3 regions of the Dorea sp. AGR2135 genome follow, and region 1 is predicted to be linked to each of the others. Evidence: predicted binding sites of a transcription regulator. Region 1 holds the regulator's gene; each other region holds the start of a gene.
The links. The regulator HrcA, encoded in region 1, represses chaperone genes, less so after heat shock. The targets are predictions, from matches to a motif close to TGTTAGCACTCNNNNNNNNNGAGTGCTAACA.
Positions count from the first base shown of each region.

Region 1 (5,806 bases):
CTGTATACAACCTGACCTTTTCCGCCGCACTTTGAGCATGTCTCCGGAGTCGTTCCTGGTTTTGCACCTGTTCCATTACATTTTGGGCACGGATCCTTTAAAATTACATCAATCTTCTTCTCACATCCAAATACTGCTTCTTCAAATGAAATTCTTACTGCCTTACGGATGCTTGCACCCTTCATCGGTCCCTGGCTGCGGTTTCTGCTTCTTCCACCACCAAATATGTCACCAAAGATATCACCAAATATGTCACTGAAATCAGCTCCATTAAAATCAAAGCCGCCATATCCGCCGGCTCCTCCTGCTCCTCCTTCAAATGCTGCATGACCAAACTGATCATACTGACGTCTCTTTTCAGGGTCGCTAAGTATAGCATATGCTTCCGAAGCTTCTTTAAACTTCCTCTCCGCCTCTGCATCTCCCGGATTCATATCCGGATGATACTTTTTGGCAACTTTACGATATGCCTTTTTCAAAGTCGCTTCATCGACATCCTTACTGACGCCGAGAACCTCATAGTAATCTCTCTTTGCTTCTGCCATTACTTTCTCTCCTTAACAAAAGGAAGTTCCGCGAAACCTGACCTCCTTAAAATTCAGTCACATTCCGCGGAACAGCCTTCGCATTCGATGCGGTATTATTCCGCCTTTTTATGCTTTAGACTTCTTTATAATCTCCGTCTACTACATCGTCTCCCTGGAATCCATCCGGTGCCGGTCCTGCCTCTGGTCCTGCCTGAGCACCTGCTCCCTGTGCTCCCTGTGCAGCTGCTCCTGCCTGCTCATACATCTTTGTGAACAGTTTCTGAGCACTTTCAGAAAGCTTCTCTTTACCAGCTTTAATCTCAGCAATCTGAGCGTCTGTAATATCGTCCATATTTACTTTTTCAAGAATCTCTTTCAGTGCTTTGCAGTCAACCTCTACACCAGCTTTATCGTTAGCATCCAGTTTATCTCCAACTTCCTGGATAGCTTTCTCTGTCTGGAACACTAAAGCGTCTGCCTCATTCTTTGTATCGATTCCCTCTTTACGTTTCTTATCTTGAGCCTCAAATGCTGCAGCCTCTTTTACAGCCTTATCAATCTCATCATCAGACATGTTAGATCCTGCTGTGATTGTGATGTGCTGCTCTTTACCTGTTCCAAGGTCTTTTGCAGATACATTTACGATACCATTGGCATCGATATCGAATGTAACCTCAATCTGCGGTACTCCTCTTGGAGCTGGTGCGATTCCATCAAGCTGGAATCTTCCGAGAGACTTGTTGTCTTTTGCGAACTGTCTCTCACCCTGTACAACATTGATGTCAACAGCTGTCTGGTTATCTGCTGCTGTTGAGAAAATCTGGCTCTTCTTTGTAGGAATTGTTGTATTTCTCTCGATCAGTCTTGTAGCAACTCCACCCATAGTCTCGATAGACAGTGACAATGGTGTTACATCAAGAAGAAGGATATCTCCAGCGCCTGTATCTCCGGCAAGTTTACCACCCTGAACAGATGCTCCAAGTGCTACACATTCATCTGGGTTCAGAGATTTGCTTGGCTCTTTACCTGTCAGACGTTTTACCTCTTCCTGTACAGCAGGGATACGTGTTGATCCGCCAACAAGAAGTACCTGACCAAGTTCAGATGCTGTAATTCCTGCATCAGACAGAGCTCTCTGTACCGGCTCAGATGTCTTCATAACAAGATCATGTGTCAGTTCATCGAATTTAGCTCTTGTAAGATTCATATCAAAATGCTTCGGTCCTTCAGCAGTTGCTGTGATGAACGGAAGGTTGATGTTTGTTGTTGTTGCGGAAGACAGCTCTTTTTTCGCTTTCTCTGCAGCTTCTTTTAATCTCTGAAGTGCCATCTTATCTGTAGATAAGTCAACGCCTTCCTGTTTCTTGAACTCAGCAATCATGTAGTCTGTAATCTTCTGATCGAAATCATCTCCACCAAGTCTGTTGTTACCTGCTGTTGATAATACTTCGATAACTCCATCACCAATCTCAATAACAGATACATCAAATGTACCACCACCAAGGTCATATACCATGATCTTCTGCTCATTCTCATTGTCAAGTCCATAAGCAAGTGCTGCTGCTGTAGGCTCATTGATGATACGTTTTACATCAAGTCCTGCAATCTTACCAGCATCTTTTGTTGCCTGACGCTGAGCATCGTTGAAGTAAGCAGGTACTGTGATAACAGCCTCTGTTACTTTCTCTCCTAAGTATCCTTCTGCATCTGCTTTCAATTTCTGAAGGATCATAGCTGAAATCTCCTGTGGAGAATATTTCTTATCATCGATTGTTACTCTGTAATCAGATCCCATCTCTCTCTTAATAGAAGAGATTGTTCTCTCTGCATTTGTAACTGCCTGACGTTTTGCAGGCTCACCAACAAGACGCTCACCTGTCTTTGTAAATGCTACAACTGATGGTGTTGTTCTTGCTCCTTCTGTATTTGCGATAACTGTTGGCTGTCCACCTTCCATAACGGCTACACAGCTGTTTGTTGTTCCTAAGTCAATACCAATAATTTTGCCCATAATCTATTCCTCCTTAATTTGCTACCTTTACCATACTGTGTCTCACTACTGAGTCACGATACATATAACCTTTCTGGAACTCTTCTGCGACTTCATTCTCTCCGAAGTTTTCATCTTCCACATGCATCACTGCATTATGGAAATTCGGATCGAACTGATTGCCAAGTGCCTCTATCGGCTTAACCTCAACGCTCTCCAGAACTGTCATAAATTGTTTGTAGACCTTTTCCATTCCCTGAATGAACGGGTCTTCTTTTTTCTCTTCCGGAACTGCATCTAATCCTCTTTCGAAGTTATCTACCACCGGGAGAATCTTCTCTATGATATCTTTCGCTCCTACTTCGTACATCTGGGATTTTTCCTTTTCTGTACGTTTGCGGAAGTTATCAAACTCTGCCATCTGACGAGTAAGTCTGTCTGTCAGTTCTTCAATCTTCTCGTCCTTTTTGTCTTTCTTATCCTTCTTGCCGAAGAATTTTTTTGAAGCTTTTTCTTCTGTCTGATCCTCTGTCCCTGCTTCCTGTTCTTCAGAAACTTCTTCTGTCTTGGCTTCTTCTGCTTCATCTTTTGAAGCTTCTGCTTCTTTCTTTGCCTCTTCTACGGCTTCTTTTACCATATCTTCCTGACTTTTCTTTTCTTTATCTTCCAAGGATCAATTCCACCTTTCTATTCCTCTTTATGAAACATCTGATCCAGTTCACTCTGGAGACGCTTCATTGACTTTAACACATTCTCATAATCCATTCTTTTCGGTCCGATAATACCTATCGTTCCCTTTACACCGTCCCCTAATTCATAAGTGGCGGTGACAACACTGCAATCTTTCATAGTCTTCACCGGAGCCTCATCTCCGATATATACCTGAATGCCTGTGTTCTCTTCATTGGATAAGGTCTGCGTAACGAGATCTGTAAGCTGCTGCTTTTCTTCGAATGCACTGATAATTTCCTGCGCACTCTGCTTATCACTGAGTTCCGGATATTTAAAAATATTTGTTGCACCGCTTGTGTAGATCTGCATGTCTTCATCGACCTGAATAACATCTGCGACTGCATCCAATACATTCCCCACAACCTCGCTGTGGATTCCGGCTCCTTCTTTCAGTCTCGCGATCAGTCCAAGATTAATCTCTTCTATAGACATGCCATTAAGTGTTGTGTTCAGAAGCATGTTGAGTTTTAACAAGTTCTCATTGTTGATTGGCTCATCTACATGTATAATCTTATTCTTGATCACATTTCCATCAAGCACGATCACTGCAATCATCTGTTCCTCATCAACCATCGTAAGCTGTATGAACTTAATCCGGTTGCGATTGTTCATCGGTGAAGAAACCAGTGTCGCATAGTTTGTACTGTTCGCCAGAACTTTTGCTGCCTGTTTCAAAAGCTGATCCATCTTATCTGCTTTCTCAAGCATCTGTTCCTGCATCTCACTTAGTTCCTGTTCTTTCTGCTCCATCAGCATATCTACATAGAGTCTGTAGCCTTTATCCGAAGGAATACGTCCGGCAGACGTATGAGGCTGTAAAATATATCCAAGTTCTTCCAGATCCGCCATCTCATTACGAATGGTTGCTGAACTTAAGTTCAGATCCGTGTACTTGGAAATTGTTCTGGAACCCACCGGCTCGCCTGTCTCCAGATAATTCTTAATGATTGCCTGAAGGATCTTTAATTTTCGTTCGCTCAGTTCCTGTTCCTGAATCATCATATGCCTCCTTCTTTCGGATTTGTTAGCACTCATTATATTGGAGTGCTAACACCTTTCGACTATTAATGTATCACTCGATTTGACTTTTGTCAACAACATTTCTTACTTTTTTTGTGAAATAAATATGAAAAAAAATAATCTTTCCATTATACGAAAGAAACTGACAGATGCAATTGGGAAAAATTGCATCTGTCAGTTTCTTTATTACAGATTTAAATTCTTTTGTTTTCAGCTACTTTGATTTTTTATATTAGCTTAACTCGATCTTCTCTGCCTCTTCTGGCTTGAAGTCGTTCTGTAAATCGTAGATGTTGTGTCCTGTAGACTCGCTCAGAACCCTTCCTTTGTAAGAATAGCAGCGGATAAATCTCTGCTTGTCAATGCTTGACCAGTGCTCAACATCCCATGTCAGATATCCATCTGCATCAGATTTCTCTCCTTTAAGATAAACATCTACCTGACGTCCAGATACCATGATGTCAACAAGACCCTGTGTTCCGTCTACTTCTACTTCTGTTTTGTTTACTGAATCGTATACCTTCATTTTATTTTTCCTCCTGATAATAACATACACTCTGGCGCCACATTTCTGACGACAGTACAGATTCTGCTTCGATTATACGTTTTCTCTATAAAAAATTCAAGCTTTTCTATGAATTCTTCTTTAAAAACTCCATCCATTCTTTTATTTCTTTTTCATGTCCATTGTCACTCGGCTCATAAAACTTTGCTTTTTGGATTTCGGAAGGCATGTATTGCTGTTCCACATAGTGGTTCGGATAATCATGTGCATACTTGTAACCCACACCATGTCCAAGTTTTTGTGAACCCTTATAATGAGCATCCTGCAAATGCGCCGGCACCGTAGTTTTATAATTTCTTACGTTTTCCATAGCGGCACTGATTGCTTTGACTGCTGCATTACTCTTTGGTGCTGTTGCCACATATGTCACTGCCTGAGATAAAATGATCTGCGATTCCGGCATTCCGATCCGCTCTACTGCCTGGGCTGCTGACACAGCCACTTGTAGCGCCATCGGATCTGCATTTCCAACATCTTCCGATGCACAGATCATGATCCTTCTGGCAATAAATTTCACGTCCTCCCCTGCATATAGCATTTTTGCAAGATAATATACTGCCGCATCAGGGTCTGACCCCCTCATACTTTTGATAAATGCAGAGATTGTATCGTAATGATTGTCTCCTGTCTTGTCATAGCGCACTACACGTTTTTGAATGCACTCGGACGCCACGTCAAGTGTAATATGGATCTTTCCGTCCGCACTTCGCTCTGTCGTGAGAATCCCGAGTTCAATAGCATTCAATGCATTTCTCGCATCTCCTCCTGCAATGTCTGCAAGGAACTCCAGTGCTTCCTCGTCAATTTCCGCATGATAGCTTCCCATACCTTTTTCCTGATCATAGACTGCCCGCTTCAAAAGTGTTTTGATATCTTCTTTTTCAAGCGGATGAAGTTCAAAGATACTGGAACGGGAAATTAATGCTCCATTGACCTCAAAATAAGGATTCTCCGTGGTAGCTCCAATCAGAA
Region 1 is NZ_ATVU01000020.1:27,409-33,214, forward strand. It holds gene dnaJ (molecular chaperone DnaJ) at 1-545, opposite strand, end outside; gene dnaK (molecular chaperone DnaK) at 661-2,538, opposite strand; gene grpE (nucleotide exchange factor GrpE) at 2,552-3,154, opposite strand; gene hrcA (heat-inducible transcriptional repressor HrcA) at 3,205-4,248, opposite strand; gene G593_RS0112435 (hypothetical protein) at 4,502-4,795, opposite strand; gene G593_RS0112445 (replication-associated recombination protein A) at 4,902-5,806, opposite strand, start outside.

Region 2 (5,806 bases), on a different contig from region 1:
TGAAAGAACTGCAGATTGAGGTTTCCGAAAACTCTACAGAATTATTAAAAAATGAAAAAATGCTTGAAACAACAGAAAAAGTGGTGTATAGTTGTCTCGATTTGTTCCCCAGAAATGTAAGTGAGATTCAGATGAAGACCGGGCTTGATGCACGGATTCTTATGGAGACACTTATGACGCTGGAGATGGAAGGATATATAAAAGAAACGGCAAAGAATTATTATGTCAGAATGTCAGATGTAATCAGAATGTCAGATGTAAGATGAAACATTTGCATTTGAACGAAAATAGTGTACGGGAATTTGCCCGATACAGATAACATGGAGGTTAGATACAGATATGGCACGATATCTCGTGATAGTGGAGTCACCGGCAAAGGTGAAAACAATCAAAAAGTTTCTGGGAAGTAATTATGTGGTGGCTGCGTCAAATGGACATGTCAGAGATCTTCCGAAAAGTCAGCTTGGTGTAGATGTGAAGAATGACTACGAACCGAAGTATATTACGATACGTGGAAAAGGTGAGATCCTTGCAAATCTCAGAAAAGAAGTGAAAAAAGCAGATAAAGTTTATCTCGCAACTGACCCGGACCGCGAAGGAGAGGCAATTTCCTGGCATCTGAGTAAAGCATTGAAACTGGAGGATAAGAAAGTTTATCGTATTAGCTTCAATGAGATCACCAAGAATGCGGTGAAGGCATCTCTTAAGACCCCGCGGGATATCGATATGGATCTGGTGGATGCACAGCAGGCGAGACGTGTGCTGGACCGTGTGGTTGGATACCGCATCAGTCCACTCCTCTGGGCCAAAGTAAAGAGAGGTTTAAGCGCCGGTCGTGTGCAGTCTGTAGCGCTTCGCATTATAGCAGATCGTGAGGCGGAAATCGATGCATTTATTCCAGAGGAATACTGGACTCTGGATGCAGAGCTGAACGTAAAAGGTGAGAGAAAGCCTCTGATCGCGAAGTTCTACGGAACAGAGAAAGAGAAGATGACGATTGAGTCGAAAGAACACTTGAATAAGATTTTAAAGGAGCTTGATGGTGCGGACTATGAAGTGAGTGAGATCAAAAAAGGAGAGCGTACAAAAAAGGCACCGGTCCCATTTACGACAAGTACACTGCAGCAGGAAGCTTCCAAAGCTTTGAATTTTGCAACCTCCAAGACGATGCGTATTGCGCAGCAGCTTTATGAAGGAGTTGATGTCAAGGGAAGTGGAACCGTGGGTATTATCACATATCTTCGTACGGATTCTACCCGTATTTCCGAAGAGGCAGATGCGAATGTAAGAAGCTATATTGGAGAGCAGTATGGCAGCCAGTATGTGGCAGCAGAAGGCGCCGGGAAAAGTGGCAGTCAGAAGATTCAGGATGCTCATGAGGCAATTCGTCCGACGGATGTTACCCGCACTCCGGCTATGTTGAAGGATTCCTTGTCCCGTGACCAGTTCCGCTTGTATCAGCTGATCTGGAAACGTTTTGTTGCAAGCCGTATGATGCCTGCAGTTTATGAGACCACTTCTGTAAAAATCGCAGCAGGAAAATATCGTTTCAATGTTGCAACATCAAAGATTGCATTTGAAGGATTCCGTCTGATCTATACGGAGGCGGGAGAAGAAAAAGACGAGAAGGGTGTGCTTTTAAAGGGACTGGATGAGAACAGTGAACTTTCTCTGAAACAGTTTGACAGTAAGCAGCATTTTACACAGCCGCCGGCACACTACACAGAGGCGTCTCTTGTAAAGACTTTGGAGGAGCTGGGAATCGGACGCCCAAGTACTTATGCACCGACAATTACATTGATTATAAATAGAAGATACGTTGCGAAGGAAAATAAAAACCTTTATATGACAGAACTTGGAGAAGTTGTTAATAATATAATGATGCATTCATTCCCAAGTATTGTGGATGTCAGTTTTACGGCAAATATGGAAAGTCTTCTGGACGGTGTTGCGGAAGGAAAAGTCAGATGGAAGACGATTATTGAAAATTTCTATCCGGATTTGGACGCAGCCGTGAAAAAAGCGGAAGAAGAACTGGAAGAGGTAAAAATCGAGGACGAAGTAACGGATGTAATCTGTGAAGAATGTGGCAGAAACATGGTTATCAAATACGGTCCGCATGGAAAATTTCTGGCATGTCCGGGATTCCCGGAATGTCGGAATACAAAGCCGTATCTGGAAAAGATTGGTGTAAAATGTCCGATGTGCGGAAAAGATGTAGTAATTCGCAAAACGAAGAAGGGAAGGCGCTATTACGGTTGTGAAAATAATCCGGAATGTGAGTTCATGTCCTGGCAAAAACCGTCTGAAAAGAAGTGTCCTCAGTGTGGAAAATATATGGTAGAAAAAGGAAATAAACTTCTTTGCAGCAATGAACAATGTGGTTACACTGAAAGTATAAAAAAAGAGAAAGAAAATTAAGGAAATTTATTGAATAAGCGTGAATTGTATGATAATATACACTCATAGATGGAGGAATTGCATATGGGCGTACAATTATTAGATAAAACTAGAAAAATCAACAAATTACTACACAACAATAATTCAAGCAAGGTTGTATTTAATGACATTTGTGATGTCTTGACTGAGATACTGGAGTCAAATGTTCTGGTAGTCAGTAAAAAAGGGAAGGTGCTTGGAAAAAGTCGGTGCCTGAATGTACAGCCGATTGGAGAACTGATTGCCTGTGAGGTTGGCGAGCATATTGATGGTATGTTGAACGAGAGATTGCTTAGTATCTTATCAACAAAGGAGAATGTAAATCTTCAGACACTGGGATTTTCTGCTGAGGCAAGCGGAGGATATCAGGCAATCATCACACCAATCAATATTGCAGGAGAGCGTCTCGGAACATTGTTCATTTACAAAGTAGATAAACCATATGAGATTGATGATATCATTCTCAGCGAGTATGGAACAACAGTTGTAGGACTGGAGATGCTCCGTTCTGTTAACGAAGAAAGTGCAGAGGAGACAAGAAAAGAACACATTGTACAGTCTGCGATCAGTACATTATCTTATTCAGAACTTGAAGCAATCATTCATATTTTTGATGAGCTGGATGGCTCAGAGGGAATTCTGGTTGCAAGCAAGATTGCAGACAGAGTTGGAATCACCCGTTCTGTAATTGTAAATGCTCTGCGCAAGTTTGAAAGTGCAGGCGTGATTGAATCTCGTTCATCAGGAATGAAAGGAACTTATATCAAAGTTGTAAATGATTATGTATTTACAGAACTGGAGCACATCAAGGAAGAAAAGAACAGAGGTTAAACTTTGAAAAATCGGAGAATGGACAACATGTATGAAGAGTGTCCGGCGCTGCTTCAGATGACGCGGACGTTTTTGGAAGATGGAGAAAAAGATGAAATCATTCATCATTGTAAAGTAATCCGGTATGATTCGGAAGAAGATAACATATACTTAATTGCAGGAAAATCAGATATCACAAGTTTTTTGCTGGATGGAGTATATAGATGTACGATCAATAGTGAAAAAAAAGAAATCTGGTGCCAGGGCGTCATACGTGAAAGATACTGTAATAAAGTCGGAAAAGTCTTAGTATTTCGTGTACAAAACGGCTTTTATGAAAAAAATATAAACAAGATAAAATAAATAAAAGAGTGTTGACAAAAGAGAAAGAGAGTGCTATTTTATACCTAGAGTTTTTAATAGCACTCTATTTTTATGAGTGCTAACAACGTAAAAGAGATGTTAAAGCAAGGAGGAATAAATATGAAATTAGTACCATTAGGAGACAGAGTCGTATTGAAACAGATCGTGGCTGAGGAGACTACAAAGTCAGGAATCGTATTACCTGGACAGTCTAAAGAAAAACCACAGCAGGCAGAAGTTGTGGCAGTCGGACCAGGCGGAACTGTTGATGGAAAAGAAGTGAAGATGAACGTAACAGTAGGACAGCAGGTTATCTATTCTAAATATGCAGGAACATCTGTTGAGATTGAAGACGAAGAATATATTGTTGTGAAACAGGATGATATTTTAGCAATCATCGAATAAGGAATGTTTGTTAATTTAAAATATTTTGTGTGAAATCAGTAAAGTCTAATTTAGGAGGCAGTTTAATCATGGCAAAGGAAATTAAATACGGAGCAGAAGCAAGAGCAGCCCTGGAAGCAGGAGTAAATCAGTTAGCAGATACAGTAAGAGTGACACTTGGACCAAAAGGACGTAACGTAGTACTTGACAAATCATTTGGTGCACCACTGATTACAAATGATGGTGTTACAATCGCAAAAGAAATCGAGTTAGAAGATCCATTTGAGAATATGGGAGCTCAGATCATCAAAGAAGTTGCATCTAAAACAAATGATGTAGCAGGAGATGGTACAACAACAGCTACTGTACTTGCACAGGCTATGGTACATGAAGGAATGAAGAATCTGGCAGCAGGTGCTAACCCGATCATTCTCCGTAAAGGAATGCAGAAAGCTACAGATGCAGCCGTTGAGGCAATTAAGAATATGTCCAGCAAAGTTAACGGTAAAGACCAGATTGCTAAGGTTGCAGCTATTTCAGCAGCAAGCGAGGAAGTAGGTCAGATGGTAGCAGATGCTATGGAGAAGGTTTCTAACGATGGTGTTATTACAATCGAAGAATCTAAGACAATGAAAACAGAGCTTGACCTTGTAGAAGGAATGCAGTTCGATCGTGGATACATTTCTGCATATATGGCAACAGATATGGATAAGATGGAAGCTAATCTGGAGGATCCATATATTCTGATCACAGATAAGAAAATCAGCAACATTCAGGAAATCCTTCCAGTACTTGAGCAGATCGTTCAGTCAGGATCCAGACTCCTGATCATTGCAGAGGATGTTGAGGGTGAAGCTCTTACAACCCTGATCGTAAATAAACTGCGTGGAACATTCAATGTTGTTGCTGTAAAAGCACCTGGATATGGTGACAGAAGAAAAGAGATGCTCAAAGACATCGCTATTTTGACAGGCGGACAGGTAATTTCCGAGGAGCTTGGATTAGAGCTGAAAGATACTACTATGGATCAGCTTGGACGTGCAAAATCAGTCAAAGTACAGAAAGAGAATACGGTTATCGTAGACGGCTGTGGAGACAAAGATTCCATCCAGGCAAGAGTTGCTCAGATCAAAGCTCAGATTGAGGATACAACATCTGAATTCGATAAAGAAAAACTTCAGGAGAGACTTGCAAAACTGGCAGGCGGAGTTGCGGTAATCCGTGTCGGAGCAGCAACAGAAGTTGAGATGAAAGAAGCAAAACTTCGTATGGAAGATGCTCTGGCAGCAACAAGAGCAGCAGTAGAAGAAGGAATTATCTCCGGTGGCGGTTCTGCATATATCCATGCAGCAAAAGAAGTAGCAAAATATGCTGCAACACTGGAAGGTGATGAAAAGACAGGAGCTAATGTAGTTCTCAAAGCACTGGAGGCTCCATTATTCCACATTGCTGCAAATGCAGGACTGGAAGGCTCTGTTATTATCAATAAAGTATCTGAGTCTGAACCAGGCGTAGGATTTAACGCATTGACAGAAGAGTATGTAGATATGGTAGAGGCAGGAATCCTTGATCCGGCTAAAGTAACAAGAAGTGCACTTCAGAACGCAACAAGTGTAGCATCTACGCTTCTGACAACAGAGTCTTGTGTAGCGAACATCAAAGAAGATACTCCGGCAATGCCAGCAGGCGGCGGAGCAGGCATGGGAATGATGTAAGAATAGTGTATTAGCAATTCTAATAATCATAGATTAGTATTATGAAAACTCCCCCTTTAGGGAGTTTTCTTTTTAATACAATTTGTGGTAAAATA
Region 2 is NZ_ATVU01000009.1:59,321-65,126, reverse strand. It holds gene dprA (DNA-processing protein DprA) at 1-266, shown strand, start outside; gene topA (type I DNA topoisomerase) at 340-2,421, shown strand; gene codY (GTP-sensing pleiotropic transcriptional regulator CodY) at 2,485-3,270, shown strand; gene G593_RS0107685 (hypothetical protein) at 3,274-3,612, shown strand; gene G593_RS0107680 (co-chaperone GroES) at 3,733-4,017, shown strand; gene groL (chaperonin GroEL) at 4,086-5,711, shown strand.
Region 2: a site for HrcA is predicted at 3,667-3,697, ahead of G593_RS0107680 (co-chaperone GroES). Genes of this name have one in related genera too.

Region 3 (5,806 bases), on a different contig from region 1:
GAGAAAACGCAGAAGTTATTCATTGACAGTCTGGCACCGACAGTAAGTTTAACAGGGGCAGCCGATTATCTGATTACCAGTCAGCCCGTGACGATAGAATACCAGGCAACTGATGAAAATAAATTAGAAAGCTGTCGGGCAGTGATTGATTATGAAAAACCGGAAGGAGAGAAAAAAACGGAGGTCATAGATTCGGAAGAAAAGTGGAGTTTAAAGAACGGATCCGCAAGTCTTGTAAAGACATTTCAGGAAGATGGAATCTATAAAACCAGTGTACAGGCTGTGGATAAGGCAAAACAGAAGTCAGAACATTTCCTGCAATTTATGATTGATACTAAGAATCCAGTGATAAAGATGGTGGACGAACTGCAGGGGAAGTATCTGAAAAAGTTTTCATGGGATTATCCGGTGGATGTATTTATCAAGGACTTTACGACATTTGTCCATCAGATCCAGATGGACGGAAGGTTATATCCGATTGGGACAGAGATTGATACGGAGGGGCGTCATACACTACAGGTAAATGCCATAGATGCCGCAGGAAATGAAGCGGTGGCAAGAGCGGAATTCGTAATAGATCACACACCTCCGAAGATTCAGTTTTATCAGGTAGAGGAAGGGGCACAGTATGAAGGGCTCCTGAACTTTCAAGTAGATTCCAGAAAAAAAGAAGACTGGATAGAAGAAGTGTTGATTAATGGAAAAAGGCAGACATTAAAAAAAGAAGACGGGAAGTATACATTTCAGATTACAAATCCAGGCGAATATGAAGTAAGCGTGACAGCAGCGGATCTGGCAGGGAATGAAGCAGAAGAAAATATATCATTTGAAATCGTTCCAGAGAAGACGATATTGGAAAAGGCGGCAGCGCCAATTCAAAAAATATTATCTGGAAAGACAGAAAAGGAGCAGAAAAATCGGCAAGGAGAAAAAGAAAACCGTCATTTTGCCATGTTGAAATGGATTGTGATTGGAAGTATAATAACAATACTATTAATAATAACTGGTGTGGTATTGTGTAGACGCAAAAAAGACAGTGCGAAAGAGGAACAGGCAGACGAAGAATAATATATAAAGGTTCATAAAAGGGAGGATGCCGGGTAACCGCTAAGCGGCACCCGGCACGTATTATGAAAAAGTTTATTCAAAATGTATTACTGAACTTCTGTTGTTGATGATTTTATTATATGTAAGAGTTGTGGAGAAACAATGTTAAAGAGATGAAAGAATTTTAAAATAAACATGAACAAACTATGAACGTAAGGAAGTTTATTATTTCTTAATAAAATTCACAGAATTGTTAGCACTCGATGAAAAAGAGTGCTGATTTTCTATTGACTTTTAAAAAGCAAGGGATTATCATAGATTTAATCGGGGAGATTTCAAGATTTTGTATTTGCTTACTTATGAGTAAGTTCATGTAGGTTTCGATTTTATCCCTGGCATCAAAAACACAAATGATTAAATCAGCTTAAAATATCAGAAACAGGAGTGATTAGAATGGAAGCAAAAAAAGGTAGTCTTTCAATCAGCAGTGAAAACATTTTCCCAATTATTAAAAAATGGGTATATTCTGACCATGACATTTTTGTCAGAGAGATGATTTCCAATGGCTGTGATGCCATTACAAAATTGAAAAAACTGGATGTAATGGGTGAATACCAGTTACCGGATGATTATAAGGCATCAATTCATGTAGAAGTGAATCCGGAAGAGAAGACTTTGAAGTTCATTGATAATGGTCTTGGTATGACAGCAGAGGAAGTTGAAGAATATATTACTCAGATTGCATTTTCAGGAGCTACAGAGTTCCTTGAAAAATATAAAGACAAGACAACAGAAGACGATATGATCGGTCATTTCGGACTGGGATTCTATTCTGCATTCATGGTTGCAGATGAAGTTCATATTGACACATTATCTTACAAAGACGGAGCAACACCGGTACGCTGGGTAAGTAATGGTGGAACGGAATACGAGATGACAGAAGGAGACAAGCAGACTGTAGGATCTGAGATTACATTGTATCTGAACGATGATTGTCTGGAGTTTGCGAACGAGTATCGTGTAAGAGAAGTTATCCAGAAGTATTGTTCCTTTATGCCGGTAGAGATTTTCTTATCAAAGGCAAATGCAGAGCCAGAGTATGAGACAATTGACGAGGCAGACCTGAAAGAGGACGATGAGGTTGTTGAGCACATTCATGAAGATGCCAAGACCGAAGAAAAAGAGAATGAAAATGGTGAAAAAGAAGTTGTAGAAGTATCACCTGCAAAAGATAAAGTAAAGATTAAAAAGCGTCCGGAATCCTTAAGTGATATTCATCCGCTCTGGACAAAACATCCGAATGAGTGCAGTGATGAGGACTACAAAGAGTTTTATCGCAAAGTATTTCTGGATTATAAAGAGCCGTTGTTCTGGATCCATCTGAACATGGATTATCCGTTCAACTTAAAAGGTATCCTGTACTTCCCGAGAATTAATACAGAATATGATTCTATTGAAGGAACGATCAAGCTGTATAATAACCAGGTATTTATTGCAGATAATATTAAGGAAGTCATTCCAGAATTCCTGATGGTATTAAAGGGAGTTATTGATTGTCCGGATCTTCCACTGAATGTATCACGTAGCGCTCTTCAGAATGATGGATTTGTAGGCAAGATTGCTGAGTACATTTCCAAGAAAGTTGCAGACAAGCTTGCAGGTATGTGCAAGACAAAACGTGAAGATTATGAGAAATACTGGGACAGCATCAGTCCATTTATAAAATTTGGCTGTCTGAAAGATGAGAAGTTCTGTGACAAGATGAAAGATGCAGTTCTCTTTAAGGATATCGATGGAAAATATCTGACACTGAAAGACTGCGTAGAAGCAAATGGGGGAGAGCTGAAAGAACTCGATAAAAATGCAGCACCAGACAATGCCGAGGAAAATGCAGAAGAGAAGAAGACAACTATCTATTATGTAACAGATGAGATTCAGCAGAGTCAGTATATCAATATGTTCCGTGCACAGGGACAGGATGCAGTTGTGCTGAAACACAACATTGATTCTCCATTCATTACACAGCTTGAGCAGCGCTATCAGAATGTTCAGTTCCAGAGAATTGATGCAGATGTTACAGATAATGCAAAAGAGGAAGTTGCTGAAGACGAAAAGGAAGCATTCCAGAAGACTGTAGACAGTCTGACTGCAACATTCCGCAAAGAGCTTGGTAATGACAAGCTGGATGTGAAAGTTGAGAAACTGAAAGACAGCAATGTAGCTTCTATTATGACATTATCAGAGCAGAGCCGCCGTATGCAGGAGATGATGAAGATGTATGGAATGGATTCCATGGGAATGGATATGGGTGGAGAGAATACCCTGATCCTGAACGCAAATCATCCACTGGTACAGTATGTGCAGAAACATGAAGATGGAGAAAATACATCTTTGATCTGCAAGCAGTTGTATGATCTGGCTATGCTGGCACATAAGCCATTAAATCCAGAAGAGATGACAGCATTTGTTCAGAGAAGCAATGATATTATGATGCTTCTGACAAAATAGATTCAATATTGGATCCATAGTGATATAAGTATAAAAGAACCTGCCTCACAATTTTGGGGCAGGTTCTTTTATACAGTTTTATTCTGAATGCTCTATTCTACTGGAAGTATGGTATCAATTAATGAAGTGATCTCAGAATCTTCGGCACCGGCCGCTGACAGTGTTTTGAAGTTCAGAGAAACGGTAACCGTTGTCTGTGCACCATAAGTTGGTGCAGCAGCGTATTTTTCCATCAATTCTACAAGAGCACGATCTACTTCTTCCTCAGAATAGTAAGTTCCGGTTTCGAGTTCATTCATAGCACTTTGGAAGCTTGTATTCGGAGTTACGGTTACATCAATCATGTAATTGAATAATCCGTCCTGTTTCTTTGGTGTTCCAACAGAATACTGACAGTTATTACAGATTGCTTTCAGCGCGGCGCTGTAACGCTCTGTGTATGAGGCACTGAGCTCTTCCGGTGGTGCGTACATAGAACTTTCTAATTGAGACTGGACAGAAGACTCGTCTTCGCCAGTATGTTTTGCATATTCAGCCACATCATTTTTAAACAGTGCATTCAGACAGGATGTGAGGTAATCCTGAGCGTCCAGTATCTCGCATACACTATCATATGGTGCCATAATGTTATCCATAGTAGCAGAGAATAATTTCTGTAACTGCTCGTCGTCTAGGCTGTAACCGTCTTTTGACTTCTTAACCTCCAGTGTAAGCTGAGTGGAGTTCTCGTAAGAAGGAGAGCTTTTTACAGCTTCCGTTGCTTTTTCGAGAAGCTTTGTCATCTCGGCATTCAAATCTGTAGAAGAGATGGCCGGACTATATTTTTCGCAAGTGTTTTTCGTCGTTGCTTCAATATCCAGTGGAGTAAAAGTAAGCTGCACGGAATAACGTTCATCGTCAATTTTTTTAGCACCATTTATCTCAAATTCTACGGCATTAAATGATGCCTGAAGGAACTTAAGATAAGAATCTTTTAGCTCGTCCGGAAACTGAAGTACATATGTTTCGTTCTCATCTGAAATTCCCTGTTCCAGAAAAGAAGATAGAGAAGACGGATCCTCTTTTTTTATAGAAGTGATCAAATCTCCTACATACTTGTCTGCGGTCTCACCGCTGGCACATCCGCCAAGTAACAACGCAAAGATAAGCGTTAACACAAGGCATAAATGCTTTTTTTTCATTGTTTCTTCCTCCGTATTCAGATAAATATAAAACCATGTATGAAAATGGTTAAATAGTTATTTATAATATACCACAAATAAGACTGGAAAAACATCATTATTTTTTATATAATAGTTGTGAGAGCGCATAGCGCGTAGTAATCGGTAATCATATGAGGATATAATCAATTATGTGATTTGATCAGTTACTAGAATACTTGTGGAGGAGAATATTCATGGAAATGTTGAATCTTGAAAAAGAATTACAGAGTAATTCCTACCCGGGACGTGGAATTATTATTGGTAGAAGTGCGGACGGTACGAAGGCTGTGACCGCATATTTTATTATGGGAAGAAGTGAGAACAGCAGAAACCGCGTGTTCGTAGAAGACGGAGAAGGAATCCGTACACAGGCATTTGATCCGTCAAAGCTTACAGATCCAAGTCTGATTATTTATGCACCGGTGCGTGTGCTTGGTAATAAGACCATTGTGACGAATGGCGACCAGACAGACACGATTTATGAAGGCATGGACAAGCAGCTCACTTTTGAACAGTCACTGAGAAGTCGTACATTTGAGCCGGACGGACCGAATTATACTCCTCGTATTTCCGGAATCATGCATATTGAGAATGGAACATACAACTATGCAATGTCTATTTTAAAGAGCAACAATGGTAATCCGGAGAGTTCACACCGCTATACCTTTGCATATGAGAATCCAGCAGCAGGAGAGGGACATTTTATCCATACATACAAGTGTGATGGTAATCCACTTCCAAGTTTTGAAGGGGAGCCTAAGCTTGTCAGCATTCCGGATGATATGGAAGCATTTACAGATCTTGTATGGAACAGTCTGAATGCAGATAATAAAGTTTCACTTTTTGTGCGTTATATTGATATTGCAACCGGAACTTATGAGACAAAGATCATAAATAAGAATCAGTAGGAGGAATATCATGAAAGAACTGGAATTAAAATATGGATGTAACCCGAATCAGAAACCATCCAAGATTTATATGAAGAATGGAAAGGATCTTCCGATTCAGGTATTGAACGGCAGACCGGGATATATCAATTTTCTGGATGC
Region 3 is NZ_ATVU01000003.1:164,031-169,836, reverse strand. It holds gene G593_RS0103470 (Ig-like domain repeat protein) at 1-1,068, shown strand, start outside; gene htpG (molecular chaperone HtpG) at 1,501-3,555, shown strand; gene G593_RS0103460 (hypothetical protein) at 3,648-4,736, opposite strand; gene G593_RS0103455 (IMP cyclohydrolase) at 4,952-5,665, shown strand; gene G593_RS0103450 (phosphoribosylaminoimidazolecarboxamide formyltransferase) at 5,676-5,806, shown strand, end outside.
Region 3: a site for HrcA is predicted at 1,299-1,329, ahead of htpG (molecular chaperone HtpG). Genes of this name have one in related genera too.